DNA from 2 places in the Caldicellulosiruptor acetigenus genome. Region 1 is predicted to be linked to the other one. Evidence: riboswitches for the same ligand, from Rfam matches in the RefSeq annotation. Region 1 holds a riboswitch; the other holds the start of a gene.
The links. Region 1 has a riboswitch for cyclic di-AMP ahead of OTK01_RS04300 (C40 family peptidase). Riboswitches for the same ligand answer to the same signal wherever they lie in the genome.
Positions count from the first base shown of each region.

Region 2: another riboswitch for cyclic di-AMP. It lies ahead of OTK01_RS02560 (beta/alpha barrel domain-containing protein); the one in region 1 lies ahead of OTK01_RS04300 (C40 family peptidase).

Region 1 is NZ_CP113866.1:896,655-908,564, forward strand. Features, by position in the region: gene OTK01_RS04260 (hypothetical protein) at 1-480, shown strand, start outside; gene OTK01_RS04265 (cytochrome c biogenesis CcdA family protein) at 498-1,145, shown strand; gene OTK01_RS04270 (TlpA family protein disulfide reductase) at 1,180-1,680, shown strand; gene OTK01_RS04275 (biotin/lipoyl attachment domain-containing protein) at 1,711-2,031, shown strand; gene OTK01_RS04280 (ABC transporter substrate-binding protein) at 2,074-3,024, shown strand; gene OTK01_RS04285 (FecCD family ABC transporter permease) at 3,042-4,058, shown strand; gene OTK01_RS04290 (ABC transporter ATP-binding protein) at 4,063-5,295, shown strand; gene OTK01_RS04295 (lactate utilization protein) at 5,310-5,951, shown strand; cyclic di-AMP (ydaO/yuaA leader) riboswitch at 6,053-6,215, shown strand; gene OTK01_RS04300 (C40 family peptidase) at 6,220-7,179, shown strand; gene OTK01_RS04305 (hypothetical protein) at 7,247-8,146, opposite strand; gene OTK01_RS04310 (YqeG family HAD IIIA-type phosphatase) at 8,321-8,830, shown strand; gene aroE (shikimate dehydrogenase) at 8,827-9,678, shown strand; gene OTK01_RS04320 (response regulator) at 9,770-11,910, shown strand, end outside.
Region 2 is NZ_CP113866.1:546,877-558,786, reverse strand. Features, by position in the region: gene pabB (aminodeoxychorismate synthase component I) at 1-1,117, opposite strand, end outside; gene OTK01_RS02570 (anthranilate synthase component II) at 1,127-1,690, opposite strand; gene OTK01_RS02565 (DUF362 domain-containing protein) at 1,926-3,047, shown strand; cyclic di-AMP (ydaO/yuaA leader) riboswitch at 3,109-3,263, shown strand; gene OTK01_RS02560 (beta/alpha barrel domain-containing protein) at 3,270-4,628, shown strand; gene OTK01_RS02555 (L-ribulose-5-phosphate 4-epimerase) at 4,716-5,360, opposite strand; gene OTK01_RS02550 (GntR family transcriptional regulator) at 5,363-6,457, opposite strand; gene OTK01_RS02545 (ribulokinase) at 6,573-8,243, opposite strand; gene OTK01_RS02540 (chemotaxis protein CheA) at 8,372-10,162, opposite strand; gene OTK01_RS02535 (CheR family methyltransferase) at 10,167-11,006, opposite strand; gene OTK01_RS02530 (chemotaxis protein CheX) at 11,010-11,483, opposite strand; gene OTK01_RS02525 (chemotaxis protein CheX) at 11,487-11,910, opposite strand, start outside.

The DNA.
Region 1 (11,910 bases):
GCGTACATAGACAATAAAATAAATGAGCTGGATAAGAAAATAAAGGACACAAATGTTTCTTCAGAACAAGCACAGGATATTTCAAAGCTGCAAAGCCAGCTTGCAAATTTGTCTTCTGAGATTGAAAAGTTAAAATTGCAAACCACACAGCTTGATGCCAAATTAAAAAATATCTCAAGTTCTTCAGGAGTAAAAAAAGGTGACTTTATATACACCAAAGGTTATGAGGTTATAAAGGTACCGAAAGGCAAGACCATCTTGTTTGATGCGTCAACAGAGTTTGTTGTGCGGGTTGGGAAGGCTGCAACTATTGTGCCAAAAGGAGCAACAATTATTGATTTGACAAGCGCAAAAGATGTAGGAGCAAACCAGCAACTTTTGTTTAACCATTTTTATTTAGTTGCAAGAAGTGATGGCAGAGGATTCAAAGCACTGGATGACGTGTGGGTAATTGTAAATGGTGGGTACAAAATTAAGTAGTAGAGGGGAAGAAAATTATGAAAATAGATATTTTAGCGGCGGCGACAGCCGGTTTTTTGTCTTTTTTCTCACCCTGTATTTTGCCGCTTATACCTGTGTACGTCCTATATCTTTTTTCTCAAAAGGGTGGCAGGTTAAAAAATAGCCTTTTGTTTGTTCTGGGATTTTCAATTGTCTTTGTTGTACTTGGGATGACTGCAGCGGCGGTAGGAAGTGTCTTTTCTGGGTACAGTTTTCTATTGAAGAAGATAGCAGCAATAGTTATTGTTTTGATGGGTCTGGTGATGCTTGAATTGTCACCAGATTTTTTAAAAAGACTTTTTATACCTATACAGGGTAAAGGTAATTTGGATATTAATGCTTCACCGCTGATTTTGGGGATGGTTTTGAGCATAAGCTGGACACCCTGTGTAGGACCAGTTTTGACGTCAATTTTGAGTATGGCGGCTATTTCTGAGACGTTTTTAAAAGGAGCGATGCTGCTTCTTATCTATTCGATGGGTTTTGCTGTGCCGTTTTTGATCTCAAGCTTTTTAATAGACAGGCTCAAAACTTTTTTTGGAATGTTGAATAGGTACAGCAGGGCAATAGAGTATTTTACAGGAGCGCTTTTGATTGCATTTGGCATACTTGCGTTTTTTGACAAGATAAATTTCTTCAGGTAGAAAATAGAAAAATTCAAAAAGAGGTGAATATTTCATGTTGAATAATAGAATCAAAAGTGTTATCTTTATATTGATAAGCGCCATTTTGATTGGGCTTTTGGTATACCAGATTATGTCGCGCTCAAAAGAAAATAGAGCTCTAGAGAGCGCAGTTAATTTTAAGCTTGTATCAGTGGATGGCAAAGAATATTCATTATCAGATTTTAGAGGCAAAAAGGTTTTGCTCAACTTTTTTGCAACATGGTGTCCACCCTGCAGGGCTGAGATACCCGATTTTGAAAGATTCCATCGAGAAAACAAGGATGTTGTTTTACTTGGCATTAACATTCAAGAGGATAAAGCCACAGTTGAGGAATTCTTAAGTTCAATGGGAGTTACGTACCCAGTACTTCTTGACAGGGATGGGAAGGTTTCTGCACAGTTTGGGATTGAAGGAATACCTACAACATTTTTGATTGACGAAAATGGCAAAATAGTTGCAAGAAACGTTGGTATGATGACTTATGAGCAGCTTAAAAGATTTGCTGGAAAGTAAAAATACTTTTAAAAAAGGAATGAAAAAAGGATGCTGTACGGTGAGAGACTTCTTTTTGGGGATATGTGGGTTGAAGTTAATGGCTCGATTGCTTCAGCAGGTATAACTAAAAATTTGGAGATGGAACTTGGAGATATTGTAATTTTTGAGTTTTTCAAAACATCAGGGTATATTCAAGAAGGAGAAGAGTTTGCAAGAATTGAGTCAATTTACAAGACGTACACCTTGAAATCCCCAGTTAGTGGTTATATAAGGTGGGTAAACCGTGAACTTCCTTTTGACCCTACCTTGTTAAATTTATTGCCAGAAGAAACAGAAATAATTAGTATAGACATCCAGCAACTTGTGTGATATAATAATGCAAGCAAATTATTACATACAAAGGGGTTGAATATGCCGATGAAGTTTTCTAAAAAGTTAGTTGCAATACTTGTTTTGATTGCATTTGCGGTAGCTTTAATTCCATTTTATTCTCATGCTGCAGACTTTCCTGTCACAGTTAAAGACGGGAAAGGCTATAGCATAACTGTAAAGCAAAAGCCTCAGAGGATTTTGTCTCTTGCACTTCAAACAGATGAGATTTTGCTCAATATGGTATCAAGCAGCAGAATTGTTGGGCTTTCAATATTTGCTGATGACAAGAACAATTCCAATGTCGTAAATCTTGCTAAGAATGTAAAAGGCAGATATTCGAGCAACGACATTGAAAAGATAATTGCGGCAAATCCTGACCTTGTGATAGTGCCTTATTACATTGACAAGTCAAAGTACGACCTTTTGAAGAAGGGTCTTAAGTGTCCTATATATGTCAGCTTAAATCCAAATTCGATTGCAAATATCAAACAGGAGATTATAAATCTTTCAAAGCTAACTGGTGAAATCCAGAAAGGCCAGGCTCTTATAAAGTACATGGACGATAAAATTAACTTTGTGCAGAAAAAGGTAAAATACTTGAGAAAGAAGAAGTATGTGCTCTTTTACACATACTATTTCAACTCAACATATGGCAAGAATACAACCCAGCATGAGATTGCAAAGTATGCAGGGGTTATAAATATAGCAGCTGTTGCTGGATTGAAAGGCTGGCCAACTATATCAAAAGAACAGATTTTAGAGTGGGACCCTGACATCATTGTTATTCCGTCTGCGTCGTACAATCCAAAAAAGACTTCTCAGCAGTATGTAGAGGAGTTCAAAAAAGACCCTGCTTTCAAAAACTTAAAAGCTGTAAAGAACAACAGCGTAATTATTCTTGATGATAGGCACGTTCAAACAGTTTCGCACTATATTGTTGAAGGTATTTATGACTTAGCAAAAGCTGCGTATCCGTATCTTTTCAAATAAGGCTTTTATAAGTGGTGGTGCAGTTGAAAAAGGTTTTGATTATTTTATTCTTTCTGCTTTTGACAGTATTTATAATATCCATAGGGGTGGGAAGTGTTTTTATCCCTCCCCTTCGTGTTTTAAAGGCACTTTTATCGCTCATAGGCATCAATTTAGGTCCAGCGAATGATATGGATTTGACAATTGTCGGGCAGATAAGACTTCCAAGAATAATAATTGCAATGATTGTTGGGATGAGCTTGAGCATAGCTGGTGCGCTTGTTCAAGGACTTTATAGAAACCCCATGGCAGACCCAGGGATTATCGGAACGTCAAGCGGTGCAAGTTTAGGTGCTATTATTTGCATAGCCTTTTCGCTCAACACCATAAACATATTTTATTTACCATTGTTTGCTTTTGCAGGTGCGCTTTTGATTTCTTTTTTAGTGTACAGACTTTCGACTAAGAACAACAAAACTCCCATTACAAACCTCATTTTAATTGGTATTGCAGTTTCAACTTTTGTGTCTTCTATAAACTCTTTGATTCTTTCAAACATAAATCAGTATCAGGTAAGCGAATACATATTTTGGATGCTTGGAAGCTTAGACGGCAGAAGCTGGGTACATGTGAAGATTAGCTTTGTTCCTCTTTGTGTCTTGATACTGTGTTCTTTGCTATTTGCAAAGAGGATAAATATTTTGATACTTGGTGAGGAAGAGAGCTTTACAATTGGTGTAAATCCAGAAAAGCTAAAAAAAGCCTTGCTTTTTCTTGTTTCGCTCATAACGGGGATAGCAGTTTCAGTCTCAGGACCGATCAGCTTTGTTGGGCTAATTGTACCACACATGCTCAGACTCATTGTTGGAAGCGATTATAGAAGGCTGATACCTGCTTCGGTTCTGAGTGGTGGAATATTTTTGATTGTGTGTGATACAATTGCAAGAGTATTGTTTTCACCAGTTGAAGTAAAAGTTGGGATTATAACCTCTTTGGTGGGGGTACCATATTTTTTGTACCTTCTGAAAAAGCGTGAAAATGAGGTGAGTGTATAGAATAATGCCTCTTTTTGTTGAGAACCTCAAATGCGGCTACTCTTATCCAATTGTCGAGATAAACGGAAGGCTTAAGTTTGAAGAAGGAAAAGTCTATGGATTTGTTGGGCCAAACGGAAGTGGTAAAAGTACGCTGATAAAGGCTTTAGCAGGACTTGTCAAAATTCTTGAAGGAAGGGTTTATTTTGATAATGTGCAGATAACCAAGCTTTCTGACATAGAAAGAGCAAAGCTTATTTCGTACATGCCACAGCACATCTTTTCAAGCTTTCCATTTACAGTTCTTGATGTTGTGATGATGGGAAGATTTCCCTATGAAAAGAGCAGGTTTTTTGCTACCTGCGAGAGCAAAAAAATTGCAGAGGAGAAGATAGAACAGGTTGAGCTTTCAAGCAAAAAGCTTTCAAGCATACTAAAGATTTCAGGTGGTGAGAGGCAAAGAACATCATTTGCGCGTGTGCTTGCTCAAAGTAGCAAAGTTTTGCTTTTAGATGAGCCAAACTCAAACTTGGACATCTCTCACCAGGAAAAGATTTTAAGGATTGCAAAACAAGAAGCGCTTTCTGGCAAGATTGTCATAATGGCAATTCACAATCTAAAAATTGCAGCAAAAGTGTGTGACAGCATTATTATGATGAAAGATGGTAAAATTGTGGATATTGGAAGGCCAGATGAAGTTCTAAACCAGCAGAACATCAAAAAGGTGTACGGAGTTGAGGCAGTTGTTTACAAAAATCCTTTCGGGATATTTGATATAGAACTTATCCAAACAGAAGCTCCAAAAGCTTTTCACGTTCATGTTATTGCAGGAGGTGGGAGCGCACAGCTTCTTTACAGGATGCTCATTGAAATGGGATGTAAAGTCACAACAGGTGTACTTTCCACAAACGACACAGACTTTGAAACAGCTCAGCTTTTTTCCATCTACACAGTATTTACAAAACCTTTTATGCCAATTGGAGAAAAAGAGTATATTGAAAATGTTCAGCTAATCAGCAAGGCAGACCTGTGCGTGCTGTGCAGTATTCCGTTTGGTGTTCAAAACCTGAAAAACTTAGAGGCACTGAGATATGCTAATAAGCTTTGCATAATTGAAGAGGAGGATATTTCAAAGCGCGATTTTACAGGCGGTTTGGCAACAAATCTTTACAATTGCTTGAGGGAAAAAGCATTGGTTGTTTCAAGCATTGAGAGCTTGAAAGATTACATCCTAAAAGAGACAAATGGTAAAATGTGAAGGGGTGATTTAAAATGAATCCAAACAAGGCATGGTGGATAGATACTAACTTTGAAACTGTAAAGAAAAACTTGGAAGCAAGAAACTTTGAATGTTTTGTTGTTGAGAAAAAAGAAGATGTTGTGCCTCTTTTAGAAAAGCTCATTTCAAAAGGTAGTGTGGTATCGTGCGGTGGGTCAATGACACTTTTTGAGTGTGGTGTGATAGATTTTCTGAGAAATGGCAGTTACAACTTTTTGGATAGATACAAAGAAGGAATAACACCTGAGGAACTTGGTGAGATTTACAGAAAATCTTTCTGGGCTGACTACTATCTTATGTCAACAAACGCAATAACACTTGACGGAAAGCTCATAAACATAGATGGAAACGGCAACAGGCTTGCAGCACTTCTTTTTGGTCCCAAAAACGTAATAGTGATTGCCGGCAAGAACAAGCTTGTTTTAAACGAAGAGCAAGGTTTGTTGAGGGTAAGGAACATAGCATCTCCTATGAACTCAAAAAGACTTTCTCGAAACACGCCATGTACTCAGGATGGAAAATGCCATGACTGTTTGAGTAGCGATAGCATCTGCAGCCATATTGTTGTGACAAGAAGGTCTCCAGCAAAGGGAAGAATCAAAGTTGTGCTGGTCAAAGAAGACCTGGGCTTTTGAGGATGTGGTTGTAATATTTTAGAAATATTTGCGTAACAATTCTGTAAAAAAGGGTTGACAGAATAAAGTGACTTGTAATAGAATAATAACATCAAAATAATAAATCACAAAGGCTGAATGTCTGAGCAAATTGTAAAAATTGCTCAGGCAGCGGGAGACCCACAGTAGCCTTTGGGGTGAATCGGCAAGAAAAAACTTGCCGTAGGGATAGCCTTCTTGTCCCGAACCCGTCAGCTAATCCCGTAAGCCTCAAGAAGGGAGTTTTTGCATGAACACTAAAGCTTTAATAGCTCTTTTGGTTGGAATTTTTCTGATGTTTTTTTCTGCAAAGGCCTTTGCCCAGTCAGCCCAGGCAAAATCTACAATAAATATAAGAAGTGCACCTTCAACAAGTAGCAAGATTTTAGGAGTTTTCCCAAAAGGGTTTAAAGCACAGGTTTTGTCAAGTGCTGGTGGATGGGTAAAGATTTCGTATGATGGAATTGTTGGGTATGTAAAGTCTGATTACATAAAACTTACAAATGATAAAACAAGCTCAGCTTCAAATACTTCAAGGTCAAGTGTTGCAAAGACGGTTGCTAAAGCTGTACAAGCTACAGTTTTAAAAGACAATGCGCGTTTGAGAAGTGATATGTCGACTTCATCAAAGGTGCTAAAGACATTAAAAAGTGGCAGCAAGGTCTATGTTTTGTCGAAAGAAGCAAATGGCTGGGTGAAGGTAAAGACGCTTGATGGGACAGTAGGATATATGGCTTATTACCTTTTGAGGATGCCATCGCAGCTTGCATCAAAGACAGTGTCACGTGGTGGCTTTGAAAGAAGTCAAGAAGAAGCTTTTGGAAATCTTAGCCTGGTACAGAGAATTTTAGAGTTTGCTCAAAGATTTCGTGGTATAAGATACTCGTATGGTGGGACATCACCATCAACGGGTTTTGACTGTTCAGGATTTGTTCAGTTTGTGTTCAAAAACTTTGGGATACATCTTGAAAGAACGGCAGCTGACATGGCAAGGACAAATGGTGTGAGAATTTCGTATAGTGAAATTAAACCGGGGGACTTGCTTTTCTTTGATACAGACGGTGGGAAAAATTATATAAATCATGTTGGTATATATTTAGGCGGTGGCAAGTTCATTCATGCATCGAGTGCAAGGGGACGCGTAATAGAAACTGACCTCAATTCATATTATGGAAGATTTTTTATGATGGCAAAAAGAGTCATAAGATGAAAGTAAAAAGGGGCTTTTTCCTGAAAATCAGAAAGGAAAAAGCCCCTTTCAAGTTTAAAAGTACTTTTTACTTTTTTATCAAAGGCAAAATCAGGTTTTTGACATCCTCTTCACTTTCAATGGTAGCATCAACTTTCTTGAGCTGCCAAACCTCAAGATGAGAAATCTCTTCGCCCGGTGCCACAGTATAAAGTGGGCTTAGAGTTTCCATCTCAAGCATGAAATCGGTTGTATATGTTTCGTAAGAACATCCAAAGTCAGGGTACTCTGCACCATCTATGTGTTTGTATTGTTTTATAAAAAGACTTCCATCGTTTAAATAGCAAACCCAGCCGTCCAAATTTGGGTATCCAATCTTAAATGCTGGCTTGCAGTTTTTATCCTGTTTTAGAATAATGAAATCTTCACCCCACAAGACTCTATGGTCGTTAAGTTTTGTATATGGCCACATGACCAAAGGATAGCTTGGTAAAAGCCCTGTATCAATCTTTGGAATTGGCATAACCTCAACTCCACCTGGTGCCATTACAGAAAGCGCCCAGATTGCAAACTTGACCTCAAAAAGACCATTGTTCTTGATTTTATATGTTACATAAGCTTCTGCTTCGGTTGGGTGAAACTTTAGTTCAATTGTTTTTTGCAAGAAAGTTGTGGTTTCCATGGGTTGTTTTAGCACAATTCCATTTTCCACAATTTCAAAGTCTATTTTGTGATTGTCGGGGAAATATGTGCGCGGCATGGCTTCCGGGCTATGCCACAGTCTTGTACCGCCGTATATTCTCCACTCGTCACCGCCAACTTTTCCTGCTTGGTCTTCCACCACACAAAAAACGTTCTTACCACCTTCAAATGCAAAATGAATTATTCTTGGTCCCACGTCTGTTGTAACAATTGCTTCAATTTTTCCATTAGAAATTTTGTAGCAGTTTTCCCAGCCCATATACTCGACTTTCTTTACCTCAACCATTTTTAACCTCTTTCCCCCTTCTCAATTTATTTTGAAAAATATAAAGGCTTAGAATATAATTAAATTATACCTTATCAGGTTGTATTTTCACAAATCAAAAAACAAAAAAGTTGTGTAGATTCATTTTTTCTTTGACAATTTTTAGATGGCAAAAGGGAGAGAAAGGGTATAGAGATGCTAAAAAAGTTCAAACCTGATATGATATGCAAAAGTATATTGGATATTGACCTTGAAACTCTTATAAAAAGAGGAATAAACTATCTCATTATCGACATAGACAACACCATAGTTGCGTGGGGTGAATTTGAGGTAAGAGACGAGATTATTGATTGGCTTGAAAAGGCTCGAAAGATGGGATTTAAAATTTGCCTTGTTTCGAACAACCAGAAGGATAGAGTCAAAAAAATAGAAAGTATACTTGGCATTCCTGCTATCTATAATGCCAAAAAACCTTTGAAATCTGGATTTTTAAAAGCTTCATACCTGCTTCATCAGGGCAAGAAAAATCATCAAACAGCTGTGATAGGTGACCAGTTCTTTACAGATGTCATAGGCGCAAAAAGGTTAAAACTTTACGTAGTTTTGGTCCGACCTTTGGAAGAAAAGGAGTTTTTTGTAACTAGAATAAACAGGATTTTTGAAAGGAAAATATTAAAATACTACGAAAAGGATGAGAGGGAATGAAAAAACTTTTTTTGATTGGCAAGAGCTTAAAACACTCGATTTCACCTTTTATTCATAACAGGATTCTATCTGAGCTGAATATTGATGCAGTTTATTCAAATGTAGAACTCTCTGATACTGAAGAGCTAAAAGAATTTGTTGAGATGGTAAGAAAAGATGAGGATGTTGTTGGATTTAACATAACAATTCCTTACAAGGAAGATATTTTGGAGTTTTGCGATGAAGTCTCAGAAGATGTCAGAATAATAAACGCGGCAAATACTGTGAAAAAAGAAGATGGGAAACTTTTGGCTTACAATACCGATTGGATAGGGTTTAAAAAAAGCTTGGAGCATGTGGGGGTTGATGTAAAAGACAAAAAAATATTGGTGCTCGGTAGCGGTGGTGCAGCAAAAGCTTGCATCTACGGGCTTTATAAAATGGGAGCAAAGGAAGTTTTTGTTGCAAACAGGACATATGAGAAGGCTGAAAGATTAAAAGAGGTTTTTCAAGACATTTTAAAAATCCTTCCAGTAGAATGGCTAAGAAGATATGAGTTTAAGTACGATATAATTATTAACACAACATCTGTGGGAATGTTTCCGAATATTGAAAACAGTCCTTTTGACTTTGAAATTTATGATCAAAGCCTGCCAGTTTTTGTATATGATATGATATACAATCCTCTTAAGACCGCCTTTTTGAAAGAGGCTGAAAAGAGAGGAATAAAGACTGAAAACGGACTTAAGATGCTTGTGTACCAGGCAGTTGAAGCAGAAAAAATTTGGTTTGGCGGCATTGATATTGTCTCAAATTTGATTGTTGAAATACTGAATGAATGTGAGAGGAAAGTAGCCCGAATTGAATAGGTATTTTTGTAATTTTCCCAAAAATTTTTTTACATCATGTAATTTTGTGGTATAATTTATATAAGGACATAAATCGAGGGGTGTATCAAAAATGAAAATTATGATAGTTGATGATGCTGTGTTTATAAGAAAGGTGTTAAAAGGTATTTTAGCCGAGCTTGGATACAATGTTGTAGCAGAGGCATCGACAGGCAAGGATGCAGTAGAACAAGCTGCAAAGGTAAAGCCGGATATAATCACGCTTGATATAACCCTTCCAGACATGAGTGGCATTGATGTTTTAAAAGAGATAAAAAGAGTGCTTCCATCTGTTCAAGTGGTAATGGTCTCTGCACTTTCTGGGCAGGAAGCTGTGATGCAGGCTCTTAGAGAAGGTGCGGTAAATTATATTACAAAGCCGTTCTCAAAAGAAAAAATAGAGAGTGTATTGAAAAGTGTGTGTGAAAACATAGAACCTAAGATAGATGAAGAAACCAAGGATGAAAGGGAAGAAAAAGAAGTTATAGAACTTCAAATGGTTAACTCAAAAGAACCTTCAGAAGGACTAGAATTAGAAGAAACTATAACGCCTGACCTTGAAATAAATAATTTGGAAGAGGAGTTAGCAGCAGAAAAATTGGCAGCAAAAGAATTAGTGGAAGAACAGCCTAAAAATGAGCCATTTTATGAGAACATAAATGTGGAAGAAAACAAGAAAGTTGAAAATGAAGAGATACATATTGATTTTAAGTTAAATTTGCGAGAAGAAAATGGAAAAGCAAGGCTTGAGGACGTAAGGGTATTCGAAAAGGACGAAGGATATGTTTTGTCCCTTTATTTCAGTGAACCTGTGACATACAATTTTGGTAAGATGAAGATTGGCAATGGTTTTATAATCAATGTGGAGGATTGTAAAATTGAGCCAAATGTCAAAGAAACCATAAAGGTTTCTGATGAGGGCTTAAGAGAAATAAAAGTAGAAGAGATTTCAGGCAATGTTTATATTGCAATTAAAACCGATATAAGAAAGTTCAACATACAAGAAAATGACAGAATAATTGAGATATTATTGCAAAAAGAAATTGCTCATCTATCCTACAATCCTTTGACAAAACTTTTGCTGATAGAAGGGATATCTTCAAAAGCAATAGAAGTAGAAAGAGCAGAAAATAACTTAAAAATAAATATCCTGAACAAGGATACAATGCTAAAAGAGGAAAGAATAGAAATAAACGATGGATTGGTTGAAACCATTGAGGTACTGAAGACCTTTAAGGGATATGTAGTGCTGGTTAAAAGTTCTAAATTCTTGGAATATGAAAAAATTGAAGGAAGAAGTTCGTTTGGCATAAGATTAAAAGAAGCAAATGTAATCAAAAGATGGAATGTATATACCAAGGAAGATATGACAATAGTCGAAATAATTTCGTCATCTGGGGATGCACAGCTTCAAATGGATCACGACAAAGAAAATGATAAGGTATATGTATATTTTAGTGATTTAGAGGTTCCAGATGAACTTCTGAACCAGCGATATGAATATGAAGAGGGCTTTATTGAATGGATAGAGTTTAAAAAAGATTATGCAGAGAAAAAGTGCTTTATGATGATATCTACTCCAGTAAATAAGGTAAGTGTATCCAAAGAAGATGGCAGAGTTCTTATTTTATGCAGGGCAATAAGAGCGTTTTTGCTTTATGATAATTTACAGACAAGACTGATTTTCCAGAATATCAAACCGTCTGAGATAGAACTTGAACTTATTGAAGACAAAAAATTAAGATTCAGTATACTCAATAGATTTGTAAATCTAATAAAAGATTCTATGGTGGAAGACAATCAGTTTATTGAAAAGGTAGAGATCGAAAAAGTTAAAAATGGCTATGAAGGTCTAATCTACCTTAAAAAGAGATGCAGTTTTTATTCCCTCTTGGCCAAAGATAAGGTATCAACAGATGTTTACCTGACACCTTTAAAAGCTCAGAATAAAATCAACTTTTATGAGTACGAAGAGAAAGATAATAAAGCTATCTTACATATAAGAGGAGAAGGAAAGTTAGATAAAGAGATTAGGCAAGAAGATGGAGTAGTCAGAATAGAAATTTTTGATGCTCAGTTAGAAAACATATCCACCTTACCTGTTGAGCTTGAGAGTTGTTGCATAGAAAAAATCATTTTTAAAGAAGCAGAAAATGATAAAGTAGTAATAGAGGTCTATCCTTTCAAAGATGATTTTATTGTAAGCGACTATGC
Region 2 (11,910 bases), 350 kb from region 1:
AGCCGCAGTATATCCCTCGCGGACACTTTTCAAGCTCCTCTATAATCTTTATAGCATTCAGCTTTGGTGCACCTGTTATTGACCCGCCTGGAAAGGTTGCTTCAATTATCCTTTTTAAATCCATTCCCCTTAAGAGCTTTCCCTTTATGGTGGAGACAAGATGAAAAACTGTTGAATATTCTTCAATATCAAAGAGTTTTTCAACCTCAATGGACTCTGGCAAACATATCTTTGCAAAGTCGTTTCTCTCAAGGTCAACAATCATCAAAAGCTCTGACCTGCACTTTATATCGTTATATAATCCATCTTTCAAAGCTCTGTCTTCTTCCGGGGTTTTCCCGCGCTTAGATGTACCTTTTATTGGTTTGGTTACAATAGTATCCCCTCTTTTTCTCAAAAAAAGTTCAGGCGATGTTGATATTATGGATGCTTTCGGAAGTTTTATATACGCATGGTAACTACCATAGTTTCTTTTTCTGAGGTCAAAATACAAAAAGTCAGGGTCAAATACACCTTTTACAAAAAACCGCTGTGAAAGATTTACTTGGTAAACATCACCCTCAAAAATATAATCCTTTATTCTTTTCACTGCCTGCATGTATTCCGACTTTTCAAAGTTGCACCAGGCTCTTTCAACCCAAGACTCTTTAAAGCTTGGCAGGACAAGGTTTTCACTTTTCAGTATCCCTTCAAATTCCCTTGCCAAGGCTTTGGATGTAAAAGAAGCATATGTCTTTTTTTCAAAGTGGTCAATGACCACAAAATCTTCAAAATACCCAAAGAATGCTTTGGGTACAAAAGAGGTATCTTTTCTCCTTTCAACTTCAAAAAGGTCAACACCAAAGTTATAAGAAAAGTATCCTGCAAAACCCCCATTGAAGACAAAGTCAGAAGGGTTATGTTTTCTTGCTACTTTGTTTGAAAGTTGGTTTAAATATTCAAAAACATCATCGTCTTCACTCAAGATATAAACTTCCTTGGGCTTTAAAAACAAAAAAGAATATCTCCCATATCTTCTACTCAGCATACTGCTCTCAAGCAAAACTGAAAAGTCGCTTTTCAAATGACAAAAAATCAAAAATGGGTCAGGTACTATGTTGTAAACTAAAATCTGCACTTTTAATTCTCACCCTTTTAAAAAGTTTTTAAGCATCAAAAGCCCCTGCTGCGTCGCAATTGACTCGGGATGAAACTGCACACCTTCTATTTTAAATCTTTTGTGTCTTATACCCATAACCTCTCCCTCTTGCGACGTTGCTGTGACGGTAAGTTGTAGAGTGTCAATATCATCTATTACAAGAGAGTGGTATCGCACAACGCGCAGAGGGTTTTTGAGGTTTTCAAATACTCCTTTTTGGTCATGAAATATTGTATCCACAATCCCGTGCATAGGTCTTTTTGCTTTTTTTAGTTTTGCTCCAAAGAACATGCCAATTGCCTGATGTCCAAGACATACACCAAGAATACTTTTTGTCTCTTTAAACTTATCTATGATTTCAAACAAAATCTTATCGTTGGAAGGCCGTCCTGGTCCAGGAGAAAGGACAATGTGAGTAGGGTTTAGCTGCAGGATTTTTTCTATGGTAATCTTATCTCTGTTTATCACAGTGGTAGACACCTTGAGTCTTAAAAAATAGTTGTAGAGATTATACGTAAACGAATCAAAATTGTCAACAATCAAGACCTTCATTGCAAAAACACCCTCTTTAGCTTGCCGGAGACTATCTTTGATAGTATCCTTTTTGATACCTTATATCAAAAAAGTGCATTCTTGTACTCTTCCACTTTTCACTATTATACTATAACTTGCAAAACCACACATCAACATTTTGCAACCTTCTGTTAAAATTGAGCTATTCACAAATCTCAAAAAAGGATTATAATTTTACTTACCCGAAAATTTTGAAAGGAGTTGAAAAGGGAAAATGGCAAAATCAAAGGTGTATTTCACAGACTTTAAAACCAAACCAGGGTATAATATGCTTGATAAGCTTGAAAACCTTGTGAAAAAGGCAGGGATTGAAACAATCGATTTTAAAAACAAGTTTGTTGCTATCAAGGTACACTTTGGAGAACCTGGAAACCTTGCGTATATAAGACCAAACTACGTTGCAAGGATTGTAAAACTCGTCAAAAGCCTTGGCGGGAAACCGTTTGTCACAGATGCAAACACACTTTACACAGGAAGAAGAAGCAACGCTTTAGACCACTTAGAAGCTGCGTATGAAAATGGATTTAACCCTCTTGTGCTTGGCTGTCATGTAATCATCGCAGATGGTCTGAAAGGAACAGAGTACAGAGAGATTGAAGTGAACCTCAAGCATACACAAAAAGCAAAGATTGGATCTGCCATTGCAGATGCTGATATTATAATCTCAATGAACCACTTTAAAGGTCATGAGATGACAGGGTTTGGTGGTGCTATCAAAAACATTGGAATGGGTTCTGGTTCTCGCGGCGGAAAGCTTTTTATGCACTCATCCTCAAAGCCTGTTATAAAGGTTTCAAAATGTGTCGGGTGTGGAATGTGCGTCAAAAGCTGTGCGCAGCTTGCTATAACTTTGAATGAGAAGAAAAAAGCAGTTATTGACTATGAAAAGTGTGTTGGATGTGGTCAGTGCGTTGCTGTGTGCCAGTTCGGTGCAGCAACAGTCAACTGGGATGAGGCAGCGTCAATCGCAAGCGAGAAGATTGCTGAGTATGCGTATGCAGTTTTAAAGGATAAGCCTCATTTTCACATAAATTTTGTCATGAATATTTCACCTGACTGTGACTGCTGGTCACACAACGATATCCCTGTTGCACCAGACATTGGTATTGCAGCGTCATTTGACCCTGTTGCGCTTGACAAGGCATGTGTTGACCTTGTAAATAACTCTACGTTCACACCAGCTGGCTCTGTATTTGAAAAGGCAAAACACATAGAGGTTGATGGTAAGATTGATAGGTTCAAGAGCATTCATCCTGACACGGACTGGAGAGTTGCACTAAAGCATGCTCAAGAGATTGGACTTGGAAGTTTGGAGTATGAGCTTGTGAAGGTATAGACATTCTTCCTTGCCAAACTGCCGCTTTTCTGGTATGATAAAAATCATAATAAAAAAATAAAATTAAAAAAAGCTGAATTCCTGTGTAAAAAAAAGCACAGGATAGGGGGGACCCACTTTTTTGGGGTGAATCAAGGCATTTTTGCCTTGTAGGGCAAATGTCCCTTTCTGCCCGAACCCGTCAGCTAACCCCCGAAGCTTTGAAAGGGAGGTTATTGTTTTATGAATGTTAAGTTCAATCAAAAGACTCACATTCTCGAGATTGAGTATCAGTTCAGGGACATTGAGGAGCCAAATCTTTTTAGGAACATCTATCCTTACAATGAGGTACCAAGGCTTGTTTTTAACCACAGAATTGTGCCAATGAATGTTCCTGAGCGGCTTTACATCACAGACACAACCTTCAGAGACGGCCAACAGTCACGCTCACCCTACACTGTTGAGCAAATCTGTAGGATTTATGACTACTTGCATGAGCTTGACAATGGAAGCGGTGTTATTCTTCACACAGAGTTCTTTGTCTACTCAAAGCAGGACAAGGAAGCAGTTTTAAAGTGTTTAGAAAAAGGCTATGATTTTCCAAAAGTGACTGCTTGGATTCGTGCAAAAAAAGAGGACTTTGAGATTGTAAAGAGCCTTGGTATCAAGGAAACAGGAATACTTGTCTCATGTTCTGACTATCACATTTTCAAAAAACTAAGGATGACAAGAAGTCAGGCAATGAAGCAGTACTTAGAGATTGTGTCGGCAGCTTTAGAGGCAGGAGTAATTCCAAGATGCCATTTTGAAGACATCACACGTGCAGACTTTTATGGGTTTGTTCTGCCATTTATCAACGAGCTTATGAAACTTTCAAAACAGGCAAACATGCCTGTGAAAATCAGAGCTTGTGACACGCTGGGGCTTGGCTCACCCATCCCTGGTGTTGCTCTGCCAAGAAGCGTTCCACAGATAATCTATGGCATTGTGAACTACGGTGAAGTGCCATCTGAGTGGCTTGAGTGGCACGGTCACAACGATTTTTACAAGGCAGTAATAAACTCAACAATGGCATGGCTATACGGTGCTTCAATGGTAAACACATCACTTTTGGGAATAGGTGAGCGGACTGGCAACACTCCCTTAGAGGCAATGGTGATGGAATATATTCAGATAAGAGGGTCAGCAGACGGCATGAACGTTGCTGTAATATCTGAGATTGCTGATTATTTCAAAAAAGAAATCGGGTATGAGATTCCTCCAATGACGCCTTTTGTTGGTGAGAACTTTAACGCAACACGGGCTGGAATTCATGCAGATGGGCTTATGAAAGATGAGGAGATTTACAATATATTTGATACAGGAAAGATTCTGGGAAGGCCTCCTAAGGTGATTATAGATGCATACTCAGGCATTGCAGGAATTGTAATCTGGATAAACAGGTACTTCAAAGATAGCGGCATTGACATCCAGGTTGATAAAAAAGACCCAAGAGTTCAAAAGGTCAAAGAGTGGGTAGACAATCAATATGAAAATGGAAGAAATACATCTATAAGCGATGAAGAGTTAAAAGAGGTTGTAAGTAGAATATTTGGACTGTAAAAAAACAAGCAAGGCTGCCATTTGAAAACGGCAGCCTTGTGTTGTGTATATCACAACCTTTTTGTGCTGGGGGAGTTCAAAAAAACTTTATTTCTGTCCGTACTTGGTCATGTACCTCTCATGAGCTCTTTTTACCTCTTCAGGTGGGATCTCGATAGGCTCGCCCATCATCTTTGCAATAAACACTGTTTTTGCCACATCTTCAACCATAACAGCCGCTTTAACTGCCTCATCAACTGTCTTGCCTATTGTAAAAACTCCATGGTTCTGAAGAAGGATTGCGGGTGAGTCTCCTATATACTCCACTATCACCTTGCCTATGTCCTCACCACCAATCTGAGCATACGGTCCACACGGAATCTCACAGCCAAACTCATCGGCAATTGCTGTCAGATACACTTTAATGGGCTGGCCCAGCGCTGCAAATGCTGTTGCATAGTTAGAATGTGTATGGACAACAGCATTTATGTGTGGCATGTGTTTGTATACATAAAGATGTGTGAGGGTGTCTGTTGATGGTTTTAAACTTCCTTCAACAACATTTCCGTCCATGTCAACCACAACCATCTTATCAGGTGTCAAATCGTCGTACATAACACCGGATGGTTTTATGACAACAAGGTTTGTCTCAGGGTCGCGAGCTGAGACATTGCCAGATGTCCATGTGACAAGGCCATATTTTGGAAGATACAAATTATATTTGCAAACAAGCTCTTTCAGATTTTCCAACATACTTATAGCCCTCCTTTTGTGGAATTTCTAAAGATAATCTCGCATTCAACCTCTTCTTTAACACCTCTTCTGCTCTTCTTTATCATGGCAACTGCTGCTTTTGCTGCCATCTCTCCAAGCTTTTCTTTCGGGTGCTCAACTGTTGTGAGCTTTATATCTGTCAGTGTAGAAAGAAGTGAATTGTCATATCCCGTAACTGATATATCCTGAGGAATTCTAAATCCCATTTCTTTTAGCTTTACACAAAGAGGAAGAGCAATCTTGTCGTTGTAGCAAACGGCTGCATCAAATCTTTCTCTTGATATGACTTCAGCAGCTCTATTATGAACAAAATTATACTCCTCACTTGTAAAAAAGATTGCATCAAACTCTGCCTGTGCCTCCTTGCACGCTTTCTCAAAACCACTGTATCTTTTTATCCCCTGCAAATCGTCGCCTTTGAAAATACCTAGAAGCTTTTTGCAACCGCTTTTTATAAGACTGGTTGTGAGCTTGTAAACTGCTGATTGGTCTTTGGTTATTATGTAGTTTTGAGCAATGCCTTCTAAAATAGTGTTGATGAAAATCACAGGAATGTCTTTTTGTATAAGTTTTCTGTAAAGCTCTTGATTTTTGGAAGGCAAGGCACTTTTTGTCGGCTCTATTATGACAGCATCTATGTTTGGGTTGTTTATTATACTCTCCAAATGATACCTTTCAAATTCGTAGCTGTTGTCAGTCGAAAACAGCAAAAGACCATACCCTTCATGTGCTATCACCTTTTCAATTCCTCTTATAATCAGGGGAAAGATGTAGTCGGATATAAATGTTGTCAGAACAGCAATGCATTTAGAGCTGTCGGCAGTTTTCTTTGCAACAAACGTACCTCTTCCTTTTTGAGAAACAAGAAGTCCCTCAAATTCGAGCTCCATTATAGCTCTTCTTACCGTGTGCCGCGAAACTTTGAATTTTCGTGACAGCATATTCTCTGAATAAATCTTCTCGCCCTCTTTGAACTTGCCAGAGCTAATCCCTTCAATAATGAAATCTTTTATAATCTCATATTTGGTTTTGCTCATCTTATCATCATCTTGTCCATACAAGTTTATTTTTATCATACCACTTAAAAATTTTTAAATCAATACCATTATTTAACTTGCAGGCCACCCCTAAAAAGCAAAGGAAGTTTTAAAAGGGCAGCCTGCTTTTGAAGGGTTAAAAGATTTAAAAGCTTTACATCCTTGAAACTTCTTCTTTTATCTCTTTTAGCCTCTTCATCACATCATTTGCTCCACGGCCAAAGTAGTCGTGAAGAATTCTGTATTCTCTGTAGAGTTTTTTGTAAATCTCGTGGTTTTGCGGATTTGGTTTGTAAGAATAGTCTTTTAGTTTTGCCATCTTCTTTGCAGCCTCGAATATGCTGTCATACCCACCTCTTTCTTTTCCTGCAGCAACTGCACCAAACATTGCAGAACCGAGTGCTGGAGTCTGAGGTGATGCTGACACTTTTATCTCAAGCCCTGTCACATCAGCATAAATCTGCATCAAAAGCTCGTCTTTTTCAGCAATTCCACCGCACGCATAAAGCTCTCTTACCTCAACGCCATGCTCATTGAAGTTGTCAATTATTATCTTTGTGCCGTACGCCGTTGCCTCAATCAGTGCCCTGTACATCTCCTCTGGCTTTGTTGTGAGTGTCATGCCAAGCATCATTCCTGTCAGGTCTGCATCAACCAAGATTGACCTGTTACCATTCCACCAGTCAAGTGCCAAAAGACCGCTCTGACCAGGTTTTAGAGCCTTTGCTTTTTCTTTGAGTAGCTGATAGATATTTAGTCCTTTTTGCTTTGCTTCATCATAGTATATTGGTGGCACGCAGTTTTCAACAAACCATTCAAAATGGTCTCCAACACAGCTCTGACCCGCCTCATACCCATAAAAACCAGGCAAAATTCCATCTTCAACGTACCCGCAAATACCAGGCACCATCTTCTCTTCGTTCCACAAAAGCATGTGGCATGTAGATGTTCCGATTATCATTAGCATCTTGCCAATATCAGTAATCCCAACAGCAGGAACTGATACATGAGCATCCACATTTGCAATTGCAACAGCTGTCCCAGGATTGAGTCCCATTAGCTTGGCCATTTCTTCTGTGAGCTCTCCAGCTTTCTGCCCAATGGGGTATATATCACGTGAAAGCTTTTCATCAACAACATTTTCAAGCCTTGGATGAAGTGCTTTGAAAAACTCTTTTGAAGGATATCCTTCCCTCTTGCTCCAGATAGCTTTATATCCTGCTGTGCATGAGTTTCTCTTCTCAACACCTGTCATCTTAAATACAATCCAGTCAGCAGCTTCTATAAACTTGTCCGCCTCTTCATACACCTCAGGTGCTTCTTCTAAAATCTGCATGATCTTAGGGAAAAGCCATTCTGATGAAATCTTTCCGCCATATCTTTGTAAAAACTTCTCTCCTCGCTCTTGTGCTATTCTATTTAGCCTATTTGCATACTTTTGAGCAGCATGGTGTTTCCACAGCTTAACATAGGCATGAGGATTTGATTTGAACTTGGAAAGCTCACAAAGCGGTGTCCCATCCTTTTTGATAGGAAGCATTGTGCAGGCTGTAAAGTCAATTCCTATTCCAATCACATCGTCTTTAGAAACTCCTGCTTTTTTCAAGATATCTGGAACAGTTGTTGCCAAGACTTCTATATAATCCTGTGGATGTTGAAGTGCCCAGTCGTGAGGAAGTTTTGTGCCATCTGGCAAACTTTCGTCCATAACTCCGTGAGTGTACTCTTTCACACTTGTGGCAACCTCTTCACCTGTCTCAACATTTACTAGCACTGCCCTTCCTGACTGTGTTCCAAAATCAATTCCTATGCTGAACTTTGCCATAAAAATCCCCCTTTTCTCCTTTGCTTGTGCATACATGTTTCTTTAAAAATATAGTAGCATATATGCAAAAAGAACAAAAGAGAAGGAGTGAAAAAAGTTGTACGTGAACAATTTCACATCCTTCTCTTTTAGAGCCTAAAATATTCGGGATTTAACACAAGTATAACATTTCCTTCATAGTCAATAGTTGTCCCCAAAAGGAGCTTGTTTTTTTCCAGTGCTTTTGGAAGTGGTTTTAAAACAAATTCCTCATTTTGCATAAGTTTATCTACACATACTGCTATCTTTACACCTTTGACATTTAAAATCACAACAGAAAGTTCACCATCTTTTACAAACCTTTTGATAACATCTTCATTGCATAAATCTTCTTGATACAGCACGTACGAAATAGGGTAAAGAGGAATTGGCTCATCTCTTACATCAATGAGAAGCTTGTCTACACAACCATACACATTTTTTACATTTATCTTTACAGTTTCTTCAACATACTCAAATGGAATTATAAATTTTTGTGAATTGTAAACAACTACAATGCCCTGAGAGACGGCAGCAGTTGTCGGAATCTCAAGGATGAACTTGCTTCCCTTCCCTTCCTCTGTTATAACTTCAACTTTTCCTTTTAAGGACTCTACGATGTTTTTCACAACGTCCATACCTACACCTCTGCCAGAAATCTCATCTGCCACATCCTTGGTAGAAAAACCAGGTTCAAATATCAGCTTTATAGCCTCATCTGCAGTTAAACTACCCGCTTGTTCTTCTGATATAATTCCTTTTTCTACTGCTTTTCGTATAATCTTGCCAATATCCATTCCCCTGCCATCATCAGATATCTCTATAACAATGTTCTGTCCCTTATAATACGAAATAAGTTCTACTTTTCCATGTTCTGGCTTGCCCAATTTCTTTCTTTCAGAAGCATCTTCAATGCCATGGTCTATGCAGTTTCTTATTATATGCATAAGAGGTTCGCTCAGTTTTTCTGCTATGCCTTTGTCTATAACCACGTCGCCACAAGTGTACGAAAATTTTACCTTTCTCCTTGTCTTTTTAGCAGTTTCTCTTATAAGCCTGTTAAACCTCTTTACCACCATCTCAAAAGGAATCATTCTAATTTTCATTATGTGGTCCTGAAGAATCTCAGAAGTCCTTTGGATAGAACGGAAAAGTTCACTGAATCTCTTTGAAAGGTCCATATCGTACTTTTCAAGCTCTTTTACAAGATAATAGAATGTACTTTTGGTTGTTATAATCTCACCAACAAGCCCCAGCATCTCATCAATTTTTTCATAGCTTATTTTTACCTCGTTCAGCTCTGCAGACAATGCTGATGTTGTTGAGGCAATTACCTGTTCAATAGTATCTTTCCTATCAAGTTGATTACTTGATGCATCCTGCAGACCTTGTTCTTCATTTGTAAAACTCTCTTCCTCAACAAATTCTATTTCTCTTTCTCTACCTTCACTCACACTTTGAGCCTTCAAAATCTCCCTGTTTATGAGTTCTTCTTTTTCCTTTGCAAACAAATCTAAATCAAATTCCTCTTCAACCTCAATATATCCCTTTTCAGCTTTACGTTCATCACCTATTTTAAAAACAACTCTTTTTATTATATCGCTGCCTTTTAACAAAAAATCAATAACATCACTGCTCACTTTTATTGTCTTATTCCTGATCTTTGCTAACACATCTTCAATAATTTGACAGAGCAATGTAAATTCACCCATGCCTTCAAAAAAACCTGATAATCCTTTCATAGAATGATATTTCCTAAAAAGACTATTGACAAGCTCTTCATCATCTTTTCTTTCCTCTAATGCCAGTATCTCCGCTTCTATGTTGTTGAGATACTCATTTGACTCTGATAAAAAATCCTCCAGAATTTCAAGTTCATCCTCTTTTACCATAACTCTCATCAAATCACCATCCGCTTTCGCACTCTTTATAGTAGAAAAAGGAATCGTTTATCCTTCTTACACTGAATCTATCAGAAAGTCTGCCAACAGATTCTGAATGACCTAAAAATAGATATCCTCCACAGTTTAAAATCTCATACATCTTATCGATGACCTTTTTCCTTTGCTCATCACCGAAATAGATAAGCACATTTCTGCAAAAGACAAAATCTGATTTGGAAAAAATAAAATACTTGCTAAAATCAACTAAATTGTGATGTAAAAACTTTATGTTCCTTTTTAGTTCTTCTTTAATTTGGAATTTGCCTTCTTTTGTAATATCAAAATATTTATTCAAATAATAATGGTGGACAAATCGAACATTTCTCGCTTCATACACGCCTTTTTCTGCTGCCCCAAGCGCATTAGTATCTATGTCAGATGCATATATTTCATACAAAAAATCTTTTTCTAAAAACTCACTTAGGATAATAGCAATGGTATATGCTTCATCACCTGTTGCACATCCCGCAACCCAGATTTTTATTTTATTTTCTCCACTTTTCCTCTTAAATTCAACAACCTCAGGCAGTATTACTTCTGCAAAAGCTTTCAGCTGCTCGAATTCTCTGAAAAAATATGTTTCATTGACAGTCAAAAAATTTATAAAGTTCTGAAGTTCCCTGTCGTTTGTTATGAGGTTATAATAAAAATGATTTAAATCCTTTATAGCACCCTCATTTATCAGTATTTGAATCTTCTGCAAAATCATGTTTGCTTTTTGCTCATTTATCAATATTCCGGTTCTTTCCAATACAAGCTTTTTTATTTTGTCAATCGAAGCGGCATCAATATCTTGCTTCATAAACTACTCTTTCCTCCATACGCTTATATTAACACCTATCGTTCCTTTATCTGTTGCAAACTTTATATCCACAGCCTCATACCTTGTCATCATTATATAAATTTCATTACCCATCACAAGAGTTGGAGGAGTGATGTCTACCCTTTCACCTCCAAGATCAGCAGACATGTTGTTTGCAATATAGGCAGACAGCATATTACCAAGCTCCAAAATGGTACTCCTTGCCATTGGGTCGTCTAAGGTGTTCAAAAAACCTCCTGTCATAATATTCACAAGCTCTTCAGCTATAAACTCATTTAACCCCACAATCACATACCCATTTACCTTTCCCAAGAAACCTATGGTAACATTTACAGGATAATCACTTTCACTGTTTTCTTTCCTTTGATAAAAAGAAAGCCTTATATCACTTACACCGAACTGCTGCAGAATTGACGTCACTGCATTCTTGACAGCTTCAATAACGCTCTCATTCACCTTTTATCTTCCCCTTTCAAACCCAACCTCTATGAACATTTTTCCATGCTCAAATACATTCTCTATCCTTTTTCTTTCTATCTTCGGTGAAACAATGAGCATATTCTCGCCAAGAAAAATGGAAGGAGGAGTTGGACGCAATCCGATATTATAGCTTTTTTTGAACTCAACCAATGTATTTCCTACAATCATGTTGAAAATTTCGTATGACACATCAAGCATATCACTGTTTGTCGCAACATCTTGGTCATAAACTGATTTTACAAGATGTGTGGAAAGGTTAAAATCAACTCCAATTATAACTCTTCCCTTCATATCGCCCATTACACCCAAAACTCCAACAACACCAGAGTATTGAAATTCATCTAACTCAGGCACAAATTCTTTGCCATCTTTTGCTGCAAGACCAAAATTTTGTAACAAAAGA